Regions from separate parts of the Paenibacillus spongiae genome, predicted to be linked through region 2. Evidence: riboswitches for the same ligand, from Rfam matches in the RefSeq annotation. Region 2 holds a riboswitch; the other holds the start of a gene.
What was found. Region 2 has a riboswitch for cyclic di-AMP ahead of L1F29_RS26410 (C40 family peptidase). Riboswitches for the same ligand answer to the same signal wherever they lie in the genome.
Positions count from the first base shown of each region.

Region 1 (7,612 bases), 1.8 Mb from region 2:
GGGAGATAGCGTTCACCATATTGGCCTTGGAAGGATGCTGCTTCAATTCGTTGACACGAAATTTCCCGTATACATCCGCAGTCGATACGTTGATCGGCGGCTTGGCGAGTACGACCCAGCATTGCGGCGGATTATGGATCCTCTCCAGCTTCTCGCCGCGGCCTGTCGCGATCGCCGTCCCACCCGTGACACAGAACGGGACGTCAGAGCCCAGCTCTGCGCCAAGCTCGCATAGCTCCGCTTCCGAGATGCCGAGTCCCCACAGCCGGTTCAGTCCGCGCAGCGTAGCCGCCGCATCGCTGCTCCCGCCGGCAAGACCGGCCGCAACGGGAATCTTCTTGTCCAGATGTATGTACACGCCTTTGTGCACGTCGTAACGGTCCTTAATCAGCTTGGCCGCCTGGAAGGCCAGGTTCTTCTCATCCAGAGGAATATAACCGGCCTGACTCGATATCATAATGCTGTCCCGGGGCAGCTCTTCCATCTCCAGACGGTCTGCCAAATCGACCATCGTCATAATCATTTCCACTTCATGAAATCCGTCTTCCCGTTTACGCAGTACGTCGAGAAGCAGATTGATTTTAGCCGGGGCTTTCTCATAAATTTTCATTTGTCGTCTTCACCCGTTCGTTAACGTTGACTTATCCATATAGACTAACCCCTATTTTAACAAAAGGACATAAGAAAAGCTAAGACGCATTCCAAGCACATGCCAAAGCATGTTCCTTGACGTCTTAGCTTGAGTTCTCCATGTGATACAAATGCCCTGTTCGGAATCTTATAACGAGCCTCGTCCGGTATTGTTCGTTGGGATGTAACGACTCTGCTGCGGCTGTACATAAGTCGACTGCTGGGCATGGGGCACATAGGCCGCCTGTTGAACCGGCTGCGCGTGCTGAGTCTGCTTAGCGGCCGACTCCTCCGCCATTTGAATCGCCCGCTTCACCATATTCCCGGCATCCTTGGCGCGGATGCCGCCCCAGCCTTCTTTTTGGACGGTATCATAAAAGCCCAGATCTTTAGCCAGTTCGTATTTCAATTGCTCGCTCATGATGCTGCGGCGTCTCCTGCTCATCGTGAGAAAGACCTCCTCCACGCTAGTTTAAGGTTAGTATGCGTGAAATCGGCCTCCTCATGCGGCATGTCCATTGGCAAAAAAAAGAACACGGTCGTACGTTAACCGTCATTACCCGCCAAATATATGCTTTGGCTTGGTTAACGTTTAAGCACCCGCGCTCCCGATCTATCGTCTATTGCAAATAAGTAATGCGAACCTGGCCGTCATCGCTATCTACGGTTACTTCAACCGATTCGGTCAAGATGTCCGCATAGCTGTAGGAGACACGCTTGAATGCATGTTGTTCCTGATCAAGTTTCACAATAAAAACAGAAGGGTAGATATCTTCCAATACACCTGTACGTTCGATGGTCTTTCGGCGGCCTCCGTTAGCTCGAAGACGTATCTTGGAGCCAACATGTGCCTCCAAACTGCGTTTGATCTCCAACAGCGCATTTTTTGCCATTGTCCACTACCACCTCTTTCCTTGTCCATTATAACGCGGAGGAGGCGGTTTGTCAAAATTTTATATTATAACAGCGAAGTAAACAAATTGTCAACACACAAATAACTAATTTTGCGCGAATTATGCATAATTCAATAATTTTGCCGCATATTAAACAGTTGGCTTCACACTTGTGAGCGTTTTGGGCTTGGGCAGGCCGACCCGATACTTGCCTAATGTCTCGATACCGCCCATCCCATCGATACCGCTGATCGTACCGTTAATGACGTCCGACAGGTTAATGGTGTCCCTAATGGGCGTGTAGCTCGCTTTAATGGCAATATAGACGGGATCCAGAGCATGAATCAATACGCGCCCCGGCGAGCTGGCAAAATTAGAGCCTGACTGCAGGAGCGCTTCAAAGTGCGACTGGCAGGCGCCGGCCACCACAATGAGCCCATCACGGTTCTTCTCATAGTCACGGGCGACCCGTACCGCATTAACGAAGTTCTGCGAGTTCTTGTAGCTGGCCAAACTGTACAAATCATTCGGTTCACGGCTCTTCAAAACACCATCATGTCCGGTTATGACTACGATATCCGGTTTTATTTGCGGCAGCAGACGGTACACGAGATCGGGCATTTGCGATTCATGGGCATAAATGCCGTGAGCAGGTACTCTCATCTGCGTGTACAGCTGCATGCTTTTTTTCAAATAGTTGGCGTCTCCGTCCAAATGCAGCACTTTGCCAGGCACTTCGAAGTAAGGCGCCCCTTGATTCAATGCACGCCTAAGCTCCTCCTCGCCCTTCTGCATCTGCTGCTGCCGCTGCTCCTGCATCCGCCGCATCGATTCATTTACTTTGATTCTCACTTGCTTGGCCGCCCCCGTAAATTCGGGATCGCGCACAATAGACAAGTCGGGAATCGGCGCGTCAGCAAGCAGCCGGTAGTCCGTGCCTTTTAGGGTAGCGAATTGTTGGTTCATGGTTGCAATACGGAATAGCACGTCCCCGCCATACGATTTGCGGACGACCAGGTCCCCCTGCTTCATGGGCAAATCACCTCTTCGTCTTATCCTATGGGCATATAGGGCTGTTGGTGCCCTTCCGCAAGCCCAAAACCCTAAGAAGGGGTTTTCTCTTGCCGCCAATATCATGTGCAACCCAATGAGGGGCATACGTTCTAACGAAAAATAGAGCCAATCCCCTTGTATTCGGAGATTGGCTCTTATAGGTGCCTTGCCCGGCCTTAGAAGCCTGCTTGCTGCAGCGCGTCGCTGATGACAGCGAACTCTGCGATCGACAGCGTCTCTCCGCGGCGGGACGGATCGATTCCACAGCCCTCAAGCAGGGGAACCACCTTATCGCGGTTCGCTTTGCCGATGAAGGCTGACAAATTATTCGCAATCGTCTTCCGCCGCTGAGCGAAGCTCGCCTGAACCGTACGGAAGAAATGATCCTCGTTTGCCACCTCGACGGGAGGCTTGTCCCGAAGCGTCAGCTTAATTACCGCGGAGTCTACATTCGGCTGCGGGATAAACACGGTATGCGGCACGACGCAGACCAGCTCAGGCACGCAGTAGTACTGTACGGCTACGCTAAGGCTTCCGTACTCCTTGCCGCCTGGCTTCGCCGCCATCCGCTCCGCTACTTCCTTCTGAATCATGACGACGATATTCTCAAGCGGCAGCTTCTCCTCCAGCAGCTTCATCAGAATCGGCGTCGTGACGTAATACGGCAGGTTAGCCACGACGCTCACGCCGGCAAGCCCTGCAAACTGCCGTTCCATCAGTTCGCGAAGTTCCAGCTTGAGCACATCGCCATGCTCGATGTGGACATTATCGGTCTCCGCGAAGACATCCTGCAGAATCGGAATGAGCCGCTGATCGATTTCTACGGCGGTTACGCGTCCTGCAGTCTCCGAGAGCCGCTGCGTAAGCGCCCCGATGCCCGGACCGATCTCCAGTGCGCCCTTCGTCTTGTCCAGCTCCGCGGCATCTACAATATTTCGCAATATATTTTGATCGATCAAGAAATTTTGTCCCAGACTCTTCTTAAACGAAAAGCCGTATTTCGCAATAATATCCCGTGTTCGTTTCGGTGTCGCTACGTCTGCCTGCGTCATGATTCGCTTCCCCCGTTCTCCTGCTCCATACGCGCTAACGCCTGCTCGAATTCTTCACGCGTTATCCGGAACATGGTGCAGCGCTTATAGAACTGTTTCCCGTTCGCATAACCGATCCCGAGTAAGTTGCCCATTCTGAGCCTGCGCTCCGACGCTTGGGCATTTACCAGCAGTCCGGCCTTCATCAAGTCATCCCACGTAATCTCCGGCGCCGTATCCGCTTGTTCCTCTGCGACTTCCGTCCGTACATTCGCAAGCGCCCGTCTTATTGCTTCAGGCGATGCATTCTCTACCCCGATATCGCCCTTATAGAGCGCTTCTTCCTGCGGAAGAAACGCATGCTTGCAGCCTGGAACCCGCTGCGCGACAATTTTACGGATTCGTTCGCCTGCATGATCCGGATCCGTAAAGATAATAACCCCTCTGCGCTGCTGGGCAAGCGCCACTCTTCGGAGCACGTCTTCACCGACCGCAGAACCGCCTGTCTCGATCGTCTCCGCTTCAAGCGCCCGCTTAATGGCAACCGTATCGTCCTTGCCCTCTACGACGATGATTTCCTTGATCATGCCGTTCCTTCATCCCCTCTAGACAAACATACAAAAAGAAGAGGCGTCGCCTCTCCTTTATGATGGCATATTTCCTTTTGAAATACGATAATAATTAATCACAGCCGCTAATATCAGATCGATTCCGGTTTCTTCGGCCCCAGTACGTATACCGTATAGCCCTTCTTCCGACCGAAGCGATCCGCATATTTCTCGCTGTCGAAATAAACGTCGATCTTATTGCCTTTGATCGCGCCGCCTGTATCTTCCGCACGGCGGAAACCGATACCTTCGATATACACCCACCAGCCGATCGGAATGACCTTCGGATCGACGGCAATGGTACGTCCTTCCTTGACGCGTGCGCCGGAAGCCGTAATGCCGTACTGTGGATGCCCTTTACTCTTACCGGTAGACTCGACGCCTGCCGAATAAGCCGTTAACGTTACATTCTTTAAGACTTTCTTGGGCTTAAACGTGACGCCCTTCTTCGTCATTGTCGCCACAGACGGCGCCTTCGCGGACAACACCGTAACCTTCGGCTCTTCTTTCTTCGTTCCGACTGCCACGACTTGATTGATGGCCGTCGCTTGCGTCATCTTCGATACAAGCGTATGCGACACCATTTTCCCGTCCGCAAACACCTTCTCATAACGCTTCACAACGGTACCTTCTTTGCCCACCTGCATTAACTTTTGTTTGCCTTGCGGCAAATTCGGGTCTTCCTTCTTGACGACCGTGAACGGCACCGTGTAGGAATTCTGTGAGAGGTGCTTATCGATCCTCACGACCGTAACGGACATGTTCGGCTGGACCGCCGTATCCATGGCAGGAAGTACCTTATCTTGATTGCGAACCGATATATTAGCTTGATCGATCGCTTCCCTAACTGTTTTTTCTGTCGTGTACAACGTTCTTACCTTGCCGTCAGCCTTCACTTGGAGCGGTACCGCATGATCAATAACAATACGGTCGCCGTCCTTTACGCCTCCATTCAGAGGCATGGACACTTTATCGTTCGGTCCAATCGTGATGGCTTGTTCATCCAGTAGGCGTTGAAGGACCCATTGCTTGGTTGAAACAATGTTTTCCTGTCCGTTAACTACTACGGATACGCGCTTGTCAGCCGTCCCGTACAACAACACCAGAAACATGAAAGTCATAGCGATTGAGATCATAGCGCTTAGAATAATTAAACGCAAGTTCTCATGCTTCCATCGCAATGCGAAAGACATGCTGGATGATCGTTTCCCATGGGTGTCCTTAAGCTGGAGTTGGCCCACTTCATCGGTCCTCCTTACATAGCCCCGCCGTCGAATTATGCATGATTAAATTTGACGCGACTAGTTAGATTTAGCGTGCACACACGCTCTTCCTCATGCCCACCTCCATGTATACACCCTATGTCGTCAGTTTACGCATTATTCAAAAATAAAAAGAAGCCGACGACAGAGGATCTGTTTCGTGGCTTCCCCAAAATACAGGTAGCATGGAATGGATGCACGAGGTTGATCTCTCTATTTGCGCTTACGAGGTTAGCTGTCGGGTTCGGGCAAGAGAGTCGCCCTATTCGCACTTCGGCACTTTACAAAACTAAAGTACCGCTGCATAAATTCACCCCAAGAAGAATTCAACAGGCACACGCCAAAAATTCGATTCAGCGTACGCTCTTGGTTCCCCCGCTCTCCATACTGGAGATTAAGCGATATTGGAAAAGGAATACAATGTTTCAAAAGCTCTGAGATGAATGATACCGTCTTTTGCTCCAAATTGTAAAGAAGCGATTAATGACGATTTTAACGAATTTTAAGGATAAACTCGCGAAAAACTGGCGATTTCTTGATTGAAAATTAGTTTTTTCGTGGGATTGGTCCCAAATCCTTGCTCTCAGAGCTCTTTTCACCCAATGTTAAAACATCTTAATGCATTCTCAGTCGTGATTTTGGAAATTTGTTCCAAAGATTTGCCTGTTATTTCCGCTGCAGCCTCGGCAACCAGCCGCACGTAAGCCGATTCATTTCGCTTTCCGCGATATGGATGCGGAGCCAAATATGGGGAGTCCGTTTCGATGAGAAGACGGTCCAGCGGCACCCGGGCGAGCACCTCTTTCGGGACACGCGCATTCTGGAATGTGACCGGTCCTCCGAACGAAATATAGAAGTTCATGTCCAGGCATTGCTTGGCCGTTTCCCAGCTGCCGGAGTAACAGTGCATCACGCCGCCAACCTCTTGTGCCCGCTCTTCTTTCAGGATACGGACGACATCCTCATGAGCGTCGCGGTTATGAATGACGATCGGCAGCTTCTTCTGCTTGGCCAGCTCGATCTGCTGCCGGAATACCCGCTGCTGGATATCCTTCGGCGACGTATCCCAGTGATAATCGAGGCCTATTTCCCCGATCGCCACAACCTTCGGATGATCGCAGAGCGAGGCGATCCAATCCAAATCCCCAGGAAGCATCTCGATGCTGTCCACGGGATGCCACCCGACAACGGCGTAAATAAAATCATAACGTTCCGCTAATTCCATCGTAGTCGGAATCGTTTCGCGGTTGAACCCGATATTGATTAATTTTTCGATTCCGGCAGCCCGCGCCCTTTCGATGACTTCTGCGCGGTCAGCGTCGAATTTATAGGAATCCAAGTGGGTGTGAGTGTCGATTAACATCAATGAAGACAAACCCCTTTCTACAAGTAAAAGCCAAATACATCACGCACGGCTTGCGAGAAATACGCCGCCTTCTCACGCACTTTCTCCATCGGGAAATAGAGGTGATATTTCCCGCGGTGAAGGCCGGTAATGGATCGAATTATATCGGATTTTGCCGATATCTCTGACAAACGCTCCTCCTGGTCGAGAAGCAAAATCGGCGGTTTTTCGTCTTTCTCCGATACGGCTGCTCCCGGCTGATAAACATCGTATGGCAAATCCAGCGGGAAGTCGATTTCAAGGTGATATTCCGGGTGGAGCCCGGCAGAATGAAATTCGTCGCGTATTTGCCGCCACAACGTTTCATTCGCTTCATCCATGGTGACATACTTATATAGTTTACGGTTTAAGAACCGCTGACACAAGTCGGACAGAACCGGATCCGCTTCCTTCTGCCATTGGACGAATGCCGTCTGGACAAGCGCTTCATCAAGCGATAAATACCCTTCCACATCTATTGTGCCCTGAAGCAAATGTTCAAGCGGATCAATCATCCAAGCGAAGCTGTAGCTGCTCCCATAGAGCTCTTTGGCTCTGCGGAAAATTTGCCTGAGAATAATTTCCGAGCTGCGGGTAACCGGGTGAAAATAAACCTGCCAATACATCTGGTAACGGGACATCAAGTAATCTTCAACGGCATGCATGCCGCTCTCCTTGACGACGATTTGATCCTGGTGGGGACGAAGCACACGGAGAATGCGCTCCAGATCGAATGTGCCATAATTGACCC
Region 1 is NZ_CP091430.1:26,436-34,047, reverse strand. It holds gene ispE (4-(cytidine 5'-diphospho)-2-C-methyl-D-erythritol kinase) at 1-610, opposite strand, end outside; partial or broken gene L1F29_RS00165 (small, acid-soluble spore protein, alpha/beta type) at 899-1,075, opposite strand; gene veg (biofilm formation stimulator Veg) at 1,251-1,523, opposite strand; gene yabG (sporulation peptidase YabG) at 1,674-2,555, opposite strand; gene rsmA (16S rRNA (adenine(1518)-N(6)/adenine(1519)-N(6))-dimethyltransferase RsmA) at 2,753-3,628, opposite strand; gene rnmV (ribonuclease M5) at 3,625-4,194, opposite strand; gene L1F29_RS00140 (resuscitation-promoting factor) at 4,308-5,456, opposite strand; cyclic di-AMP (ydaO/yuaA leader) riboswitch at 5,682-5,888, opposite strand; gene L1F29_RS00135 (TatD family hydrolase) at 6,073-6,840, opposite strand; gene L1F29_RS00130 (HD domain-containing protein) at 6,861-7,612, opposite strand, start outside.
Region 1: it holds a riboswitch for cyclic di-AMP, as region 2 does, so the genes downstream of both, L1F29_RS00140 (resuscitation-promoting factor) here and L1F29_RS26410 (C40 family peptidase) in region 2, are expected to answer to the same signal.

Region 2 (7,612 bases):
AAGCGATAGAATGAATAGAATGAGAATCGTAGGCATGATGGACGGGATCGTAATATGCCAGATTTCACGCCACTTGCTGGCACCATCCATTCGCGCCGCCTCGTACATATCGGGATTGATCCCCGATATTGCCGCCAGATAAATAATCGAGTCCCAACCAATCGATTTCCATACATGGCTGCCAAACATGATTTGGTAGAAGTAATCCGGCTCCATTAAGAAATAGGTACTTCCGTCTCCGCCCATATTTGCGATGGTTTCATTGAGCAGCCCCGTATCCGGTGCTAACACTCGCTGAACTAACCCGACAACGACGACCCAGGATAGGAAATGAGGCAAATACGAGATGCTTTGGGCAACATTTCTGAAGAATTTGCCGCGAATTTCATTAAACATCAAGGCGAGTATAATTGGGAACGGTAAGTATAAGAACAATTTCATTCCGCTAATGATCAAGGTGTTTTTAATAAGATTCATACTCTGATAGTCATTAAAAAAACGTTCGAAGTACACAAACCCGATCCAGGGGCTCCCTGTGATCCCCAAATTGAATTTGTAATCCTTGAAGGCCAGCATCAGTCCCCCCATCGGGATGTAGGAGAAGATGATGAAGAACAGAAGACAAGGCAGCAGCATCAGGTACAAATAGCGGTGCAGTAAAATGCGTTTCCACAGTTTTCCGGTTAGCATAATTGACGGATCACCTTCTTGTGATGGAATTCAACTATCGGCATAAACGTCGGGGCGGATCTGTACAAAACCGCTCTTCATCTCCTCTCTCACAAATCATATGGTATCGTTACCAGAAAATCCATAAAAAAAATATGAAGATTGCGTTAACGCTTTCAAACGGCTGACCGAAAATAGAGGGAAGCGCTTTCTTAATGTGAATATCATAATATATTTGTTCCTGCCGGTCAATCCATTTCTATACGGAGCACCCTCGGATTACCTCTTGAAGCCGGATCGGCCGCCGCGTAGTAATCGCATTTACTCCCAGCTCGATCAGGCGCATCATCTCTTCTTGCTCGTTTACCGTATACACCCACACCGCCAAATTCTGCTCACGTGCCAGCTCCGTCACATCCGCATGACAGGTCCCGTATGCCATATTAAGCCCGAAGTAAGCGCCGTTCGAAGCTTCCTTGCAAATGCGGTTCGCGAAGGAAGCGTAGTCCGCAGCATCCTCCCGCGACAGGCTGTCGGGAGTATTCATCAGAACCTTAATATCCGGATAATGCTTCGTTATGCCATCCGAACAGCCGGTGATGAAGACGCGATCCTGCGCCTGATACTGCTGAACGAGAGCGATCGTCGGCTCAATGCCGGACGCATCCTTTACATCAAGGTTCAATTTCGCGGTATGAGACTGGACGTATCGGAGCACATCTTCCAGCCGGACAAGCTCGTGCTCCTCATAGGCAGCGGCTAGCTTCGCGCGATTTTCTCGCCGGTTAAGCTGCTCGAACGTGTACTCCCTTAGGTAAGGCGAATCGTCATGAAGCAATATTGCGGTACCGTCGGTAGTTACCCGAATATCGATTTCGACGATATCCGCCTTCATCTGAACGCCCTCCAGAAAAGAAGCGTATGTATTGTCCGGTGCCGTTCCGCAGCCTGTATGCGCCGCAACCATAGGCAGCTTCATCCTGCATCACCTTCCCTTTTCCCATAGCATACTTCTCCTGTACGCCATTATTTGGTTTCCTGCTGATCATAGCTCACTTACGTATCGTTCTGCAATGCCAATGTTAATGATACTTTCCGATTAGCACTCAACGGACGCATCAAACAACAACGGCAGAGCCCTTATCTGCAGGGCTCTGCCGTCAACTTTACATTTGTACTTCGGCATGCACAACAAAGCGCGGCTTAGCGCCGCGCTGCATTCAGTTCAATAACATTACGATCGGGATCAAGCAGAAAAATTTGCGCGAATCCGGTAATGCTGTCGCGATTAGCCCGATGCTCAATGCCATGCTGCCGCAGCCATTCGACGGTTTCGTCGAAATCGCCGACCCGGATGGCAAAATGGCCGTCCCGCGTGTCGATGCCGCCGGTTCGCTTCGTTTGTCCATCGTGTACGATCAAGTGCAGCTGTTGCCCCGTCTCGCCGACGGCAAACCACTCGCCGGGAAAGTCGAAGGGCGGTCTCGGTATCTCGCGCAAGCCGAGTATTTCCTTATAGAACGCCCTTGCCCGTTCGATGTCGCTCACGATCAGGCTCACGTGATGAATCGCTTCATGCTTTATCATCTGTCTAACCACCATCCTATTACCTTTATTGTTGTGCGATTTCAGCAAGATCGTCGAAATAACAAAGCCTCCGACCCTTATTATCGGCTGCTGCCACAGCGTCTCCCCGCCACTGGAACGTGAAAGCTTCCTCCCGGAATGGATAATGCTTCGTTTCGAGCGGCATTCGGAATCGGATCCGTATACGGTCGCCATCCTCCAATCCATGAAAGTACAGCCAGCCATCGGAGATGAGATACGCGGCGTCCGCATTATCGGTTGATATCGTCATGCTGCCTGCTTCCATCCAATCCGAGAGCCGCAGCCGGACCGGATGCTTACGTTTCACGAGAATCTCCATCACATCCTGATGGGTGTACGGGCTTTGGACCTCAATATCGGCATCGCTATGGTCAAAATGCAAGTTAATGCTGATCAATCCGTCCTTCTTCGTCACCTTGTCCCGATACGCTTCGCAAAGCCCGCCGACGCCGCCGCCCACGATGTCCCAGTTGAAGGAGATGACGTAATCCTTCTCGTATTCATGCCCGTAAGGACAAGGGAAGCCGAAGGCCCCTTTGGAACGGGAGGCAAGCTTATGGCGGTAATCGTGATCCGGACAGTCCGAATCGGGAATGAAGCAGGTGTCCAGCAGCTGGGAGGGCAGAAAGTGTGACCGTAAAATCCGTTCCGCTTGCTGGAAATAGCCTGCGTAGCCCGCTTTCCCCAGAATCAGACAGGTTTCCATCATATCCGACGTATTATTGATTTCGCCCCAGTGATCCTTGCGATGATAACTTTCGATGCACCAACCGAATTCCAATGCGATCTCCCGCAGCCCATTCTCCATGAAAGCAGAGACCCGGTCCAGAATCGAGCGGTCTCCCAACACCTCGCCCAGCTGCGCCAAGGAAGAGATCATCGCCGTTGTGGAGTGCGTATGGTCGCCGAATACGCGCACATCGTAATCGCCCCGCTCGTTGATCACATTTGCGAATGCATAGTCCTTGAGCCGGATCGCAAGCACCAGCGCTTCCTCCAGGCCGCATGCCTTATACAGCTTCACAAGAGGGCCGATAAATCTCCCGAATGAAATCGGGAATGTGCGCACCTCTCCGCAAGTGAACGTCGTGCTGCCTCCCGTGTCCAGGTGAAACCGTTCTTCCTCCCATTCCCCGGTAGTAAAATTAAAATACTTCGAAACCGTCTTGATAAACCGCTTCGAAATATCGAGCGCCTGCGCATCGTTTCGATATTTGATCAGTGCATACAACGCATGAGCCGCTTCCCGCAGGTTATGCAGATCACTTGTCTGCACGGGCTCGAAGGTATGCAGATCGATCAATTGAGGCATGCTCATCGGATGGCTGAAGGCCTTGTACGTGCACCGGGCAAGATTGTCTATGACCGATTCATCCAGTGGAATTCCCAGAGCATCCTCCGCATTCAATAATGCGTTCAGCCACCTGCCGGGGACATGGGAGATGGAGTAATTCGTAAAATGCGTATTCCCCGGTTCCGGCCCGCTCATCATATTGCCGAAATACGGAAGATCGTCATGCTGCGGATCGAACTGCTGCTGCATCGGATGACAGCCCTGCCGGATGGCAAGCTCTAAGTCTGCTGCGTTCACGTTCACCTTATTCGGATAATGAATGGCCATTGAATCTCCCCCAATGAATTATCAATTCGCTTGCAGAAAGCGCCTTCACTTGCATTCTAGTCGCATTAACGCTCTGCGTAAACTACTTTTATGGCGATATCTCTCTACCGCTCCAAAATCAAAATCATTCATCCGGCTTCACGCTTCTTGTTGCTTGCATCATTCGACATGGCAAAAAGACCGGATAGCCATCCGGTCTTTCCTTGTCGCTATGGGTTGAATCCTCTTCCTACTCGCTCTTCATGACAGATGCATACGTTTCGGAGGAGACGACACGTCTAGCCGTTACATAACGTTCCTTGTAATAGGAATCGGACAATTTACTAATGACGACCCCTTTGCTGCTGGAGGAATGGGCGAATTTGCCGTCCCCTACATAGATTCCGGCATGCGAAACGCCTTTGCCGCTCGTATTGAAGAATACGAGATCGCCTTCGCGGAGCTCGTCCTGGCTTACTTCAGTACCCGTCTCTGCTTGCGAGCTGGACGTTCTTGGGAGGTCTACCTTGAACTGATCGAAGATATAGATGATGAATCCCGAGCAATCAAATCCCTTCTCGGTCGTTCCGCCCCACTTGTAAGGCGTGCCGATCACCTGATCGATGGATTCGTTCAATGGAGTCTGTGCTGCGAAAACACTTCCTCCTCCTGCAAATATCATGACCCCTGCTACTAACGATATGAAAGCTTTTTTCAAACTGACTTTCTCCCTTCGTTGCCTACGAGGTTAGCTGAGGGGTTCGGTTGAAGGTCCCTATTATCTTCCTATTGAAGATCAATTCACCCAGATTGGGTCCCCCGTTTCTCCTTGCCGGAGAATTAGGCATAAGTGTCATCCTGCATGCTCTAGAAAAGTAATTCGAGGATTTCCGTGTTTTTCCTCTTTATTATTTATTAGAATCCTTTCATTTTTCGGATTTTGTCAAAATCATGAGCACCGTAATGAGCGTGAACGCGATCAAGGCCAGGAACGGTATGGTGATAAAACCGAGCCAGTTAATATAATCGATATTGCAGGGAACGCCTTGCGTACAAGGCTTAATCGAAGCAAACCCCGGCACCTTCTGCTCCAAGTAATGGAACAGCGAGATGAAACCCCCGAAGATGGATAATGGCAGCACATACTTCTTAATGCTTGTCTCCGTATTATACGCTGCGATCCCCAAAATGATCGACAGAGGGTACATCAGAATGCGCTGGTACCAACATAATTCGCACGGAATATATCCGCGTATTTCGCTAAAATAGAGACTGCCGAGCGTTGCAACGACAGCTACGATCCAAGCCATGTACAACGTATATTCACGAAATTTCATCCTGCGCCCCCGCTATTCAAAATGGTTAGAGCTGTTCCTCGATGAGCTTGACGATTGCATCGTAATCGAACGGATTATCGAGTTTGACGTTATTGATCATGATCGTCGGCGTTGAGCTGATTTTAAAATCCTTCACGAGCTTCTCGTCCAGATCGACTTGCGTCTTCGCCGCGTCGGCTTCCATATCCGCCTTCATCTTATCGGTATCGATTGCAGGCTGGACCTTGCCCGCCACTTCCAGCACCTTCTCTTTGGTCAGCCAAGGTTCATCATGGTTGACTGAAGGCTGGGCGTCGAACAACGCTTTGTGGAACGGCCAGAAGGCATCCGGATTCTGCGCCAATACGGACTCGCTAGCAAGTGCTCCCACTCCCGACTCATTGTGGAACAGCACGTTTATATAGGCAAACTTCGCTTTGCCGGTCTCGATATAATCCTTCTGGAGCTTCGGATAAATCTGCTCTCCCCATAATTTGCAGGACGGGCACATGTAATCCCCGAATTCCACGATCGTAACCTTGGCATCCTGGCTGCCTTCCACCGGCTGATTCGTAATATCCGGTGTGCTGTCGAGCGCCACCGTCACCGGATCCTTCGTCGCTTGGTTCAATACAACCAGCAGGACGAACAATCCAACCAATATCGTCGTGAAAATGATTAAATTCTTAGGCCCCTTCTTCACCGGCGGTCTCTTGGAAGAACTCTTGGGAGCATGTCCTTTCGCAGCTTGTCCCTTCCTTGCTTCACCCATCTGTTACCTCTCTCCTCTACCCATTCTTATTTCTTTCGCTTGGCCTGCAGACTTAATAGCCATGCACTGGGCACGGCCGCCGTCCGCATAATAAGATGACGCTCCTGCTTGATTCAGTCATGCTTCAAATGCTGCAGGGTCTGCATGAAAATCTGCTCGACATGATCGTCATCAAGGGAGTAATACACGGTCTTGCCTACTTTGCGGCGCTTGACGATACGCAGATTGCGCAGGAAGCGCAGCTGATGGGACACGGCAGACTGCCCCATTCCAAGAACCACCGTCAGATCATGCACGCACAGCTCCGATTGAAGGAGCGCATGAATCAGCTTGACCCGCGTCGGATCGCCCAGAGCCTTGAACAAATCGGCCAGCTCGGAAGCCGCCTCATCGCCGATTAATTTCTCGCGAACATCTTGGACATCGGCTTCCGTCCCGCTGCACGGATCGTCGCATGCATCTTGTACCAGTTTTTCAGTCATATTGTCACCGTTATCCCTCGCATCTTATTTGAGAGCTATTATATCACAGAAAATGACGGGAGCACGAAGGTGTTCTTACCATTCTGGTGAACGATATTTCCTTTTTTTTCTATAGCGGAGGTAGGCAATAAATACGAGGAATGCATTCATAACCAGCCAAGCCATAAAAACGAAGATTAGCCAAAGATTCATCGGGTTTCCTGTCTCTTCATAAACTTGCTTGCCGCTCATCTGAAGAGGCTCGTCGTTAACACCGGGTTCAATCACGGTCATCTTCCCTGCCGCAATCATCCCCTTGGAGGTCTGAACCTGCACACTGCCGCTAGGCTCGACTCTTATGTCCGGTTGCTCGCCCCGGGGTGTAACCGCCCATATTTCTTCGGAAGCAACGAATGTGGGAGCTCCCTTCTCGGCTGGCTGGGGGTAGGACTCGCCGGCATCGAACAGCTTCTTAAGCTCGAAGCCCGCAAAGCCGTAATCCAGCAGTTTACGCATATCCGCATAAATCCCATTATTTGTTGGCGCTTTCAAAATAACGCCGATCAGCTCCATCTCGTCCCGCATCGCTGAAGCGACCAGCGTAAAGCCGGATGCATTGGTAAAGCCGTTCTTGATTCCGGTAGCGCCTTCATAGGTTCCAAGCAATTTATTGTGGTTGATAAGCTCTGATGTCCATTCCGCTCCCTTCCACGGGCGCTTCGTGGTTCCAACGATGGTTCGGAAGGTCTCGTTCTTCATCGCATATTGGGCAATATGCGCCATATCCAGTGCTGTCGTTACCTGCAGCGGGTCGGGGAGTCCGCTTGGATTGACAAAGTTTGTTTGCGCGGCGCCTGCTTTATCGCGTACGAAGGTGTTCATCCGTTCGGCGAATTTCTCCTTCGTGCCGTCGATAAACTCGGCGATAGCGGTTGCGGCGTCATTACCGGAGTTGACTAACATGCCATAAACGAGATTCTCAAGCGTCTGCTGCTCGCCTTCGGCAAGAAAGACCCGCGTTCCATCCTCGTGACGGGCTTCCTTCGAGACGGTAACCAGACTGTTCAGATCGGCGGCGGTTTCAAGCGCAATGATACCCGTCACGATCTTCGTAATACTTGCCGGATACAATGGTTTGTCGGCATTATGCGCATACAATACCGTTCCGGTACGCGCATCCATGAGA
Region 2 is NZ_CP091430.1:5,845,897-5,853,508, forward strand. It holds gene L1F29_RS26390 (ABC transporter permease) at 1-690, opposite strand, end outside; gene L1F29_RS26395 (glycerophosphodiester phosphodiesterase) at 929-1,648, opposite strand; gene L1F29_RS26400 (VOC family protein) at 1,873-2,256, opposite strand; gene L1F29_RS26405 (hypothetical protein) at 2,282-3,898, opposite strand; gene L1F29_RS26410 (C40 family peptidase) at 4,128-4,595, opposite strand; cyclic di-AMP (ydaO/yuaA leader) riboswitch at 4,600-4,734, opposite strand; gene L1F29_RS26415 (disulfide oxidoreductase) at 4,804-5,214, opposite strand; gene L1F29_RS26420 (DsbA family protein) at 5,240-5,965, opposite strand; gene L1F29_RS26425 (ArsR/SmtB family transcription factor) at 6,079-6,447, opposite strand; gene L1F29_RS26430 (D-alanyl-D-alanine carboxypeptidase family protein) at 6,523-7,612, opposite strand, start outside.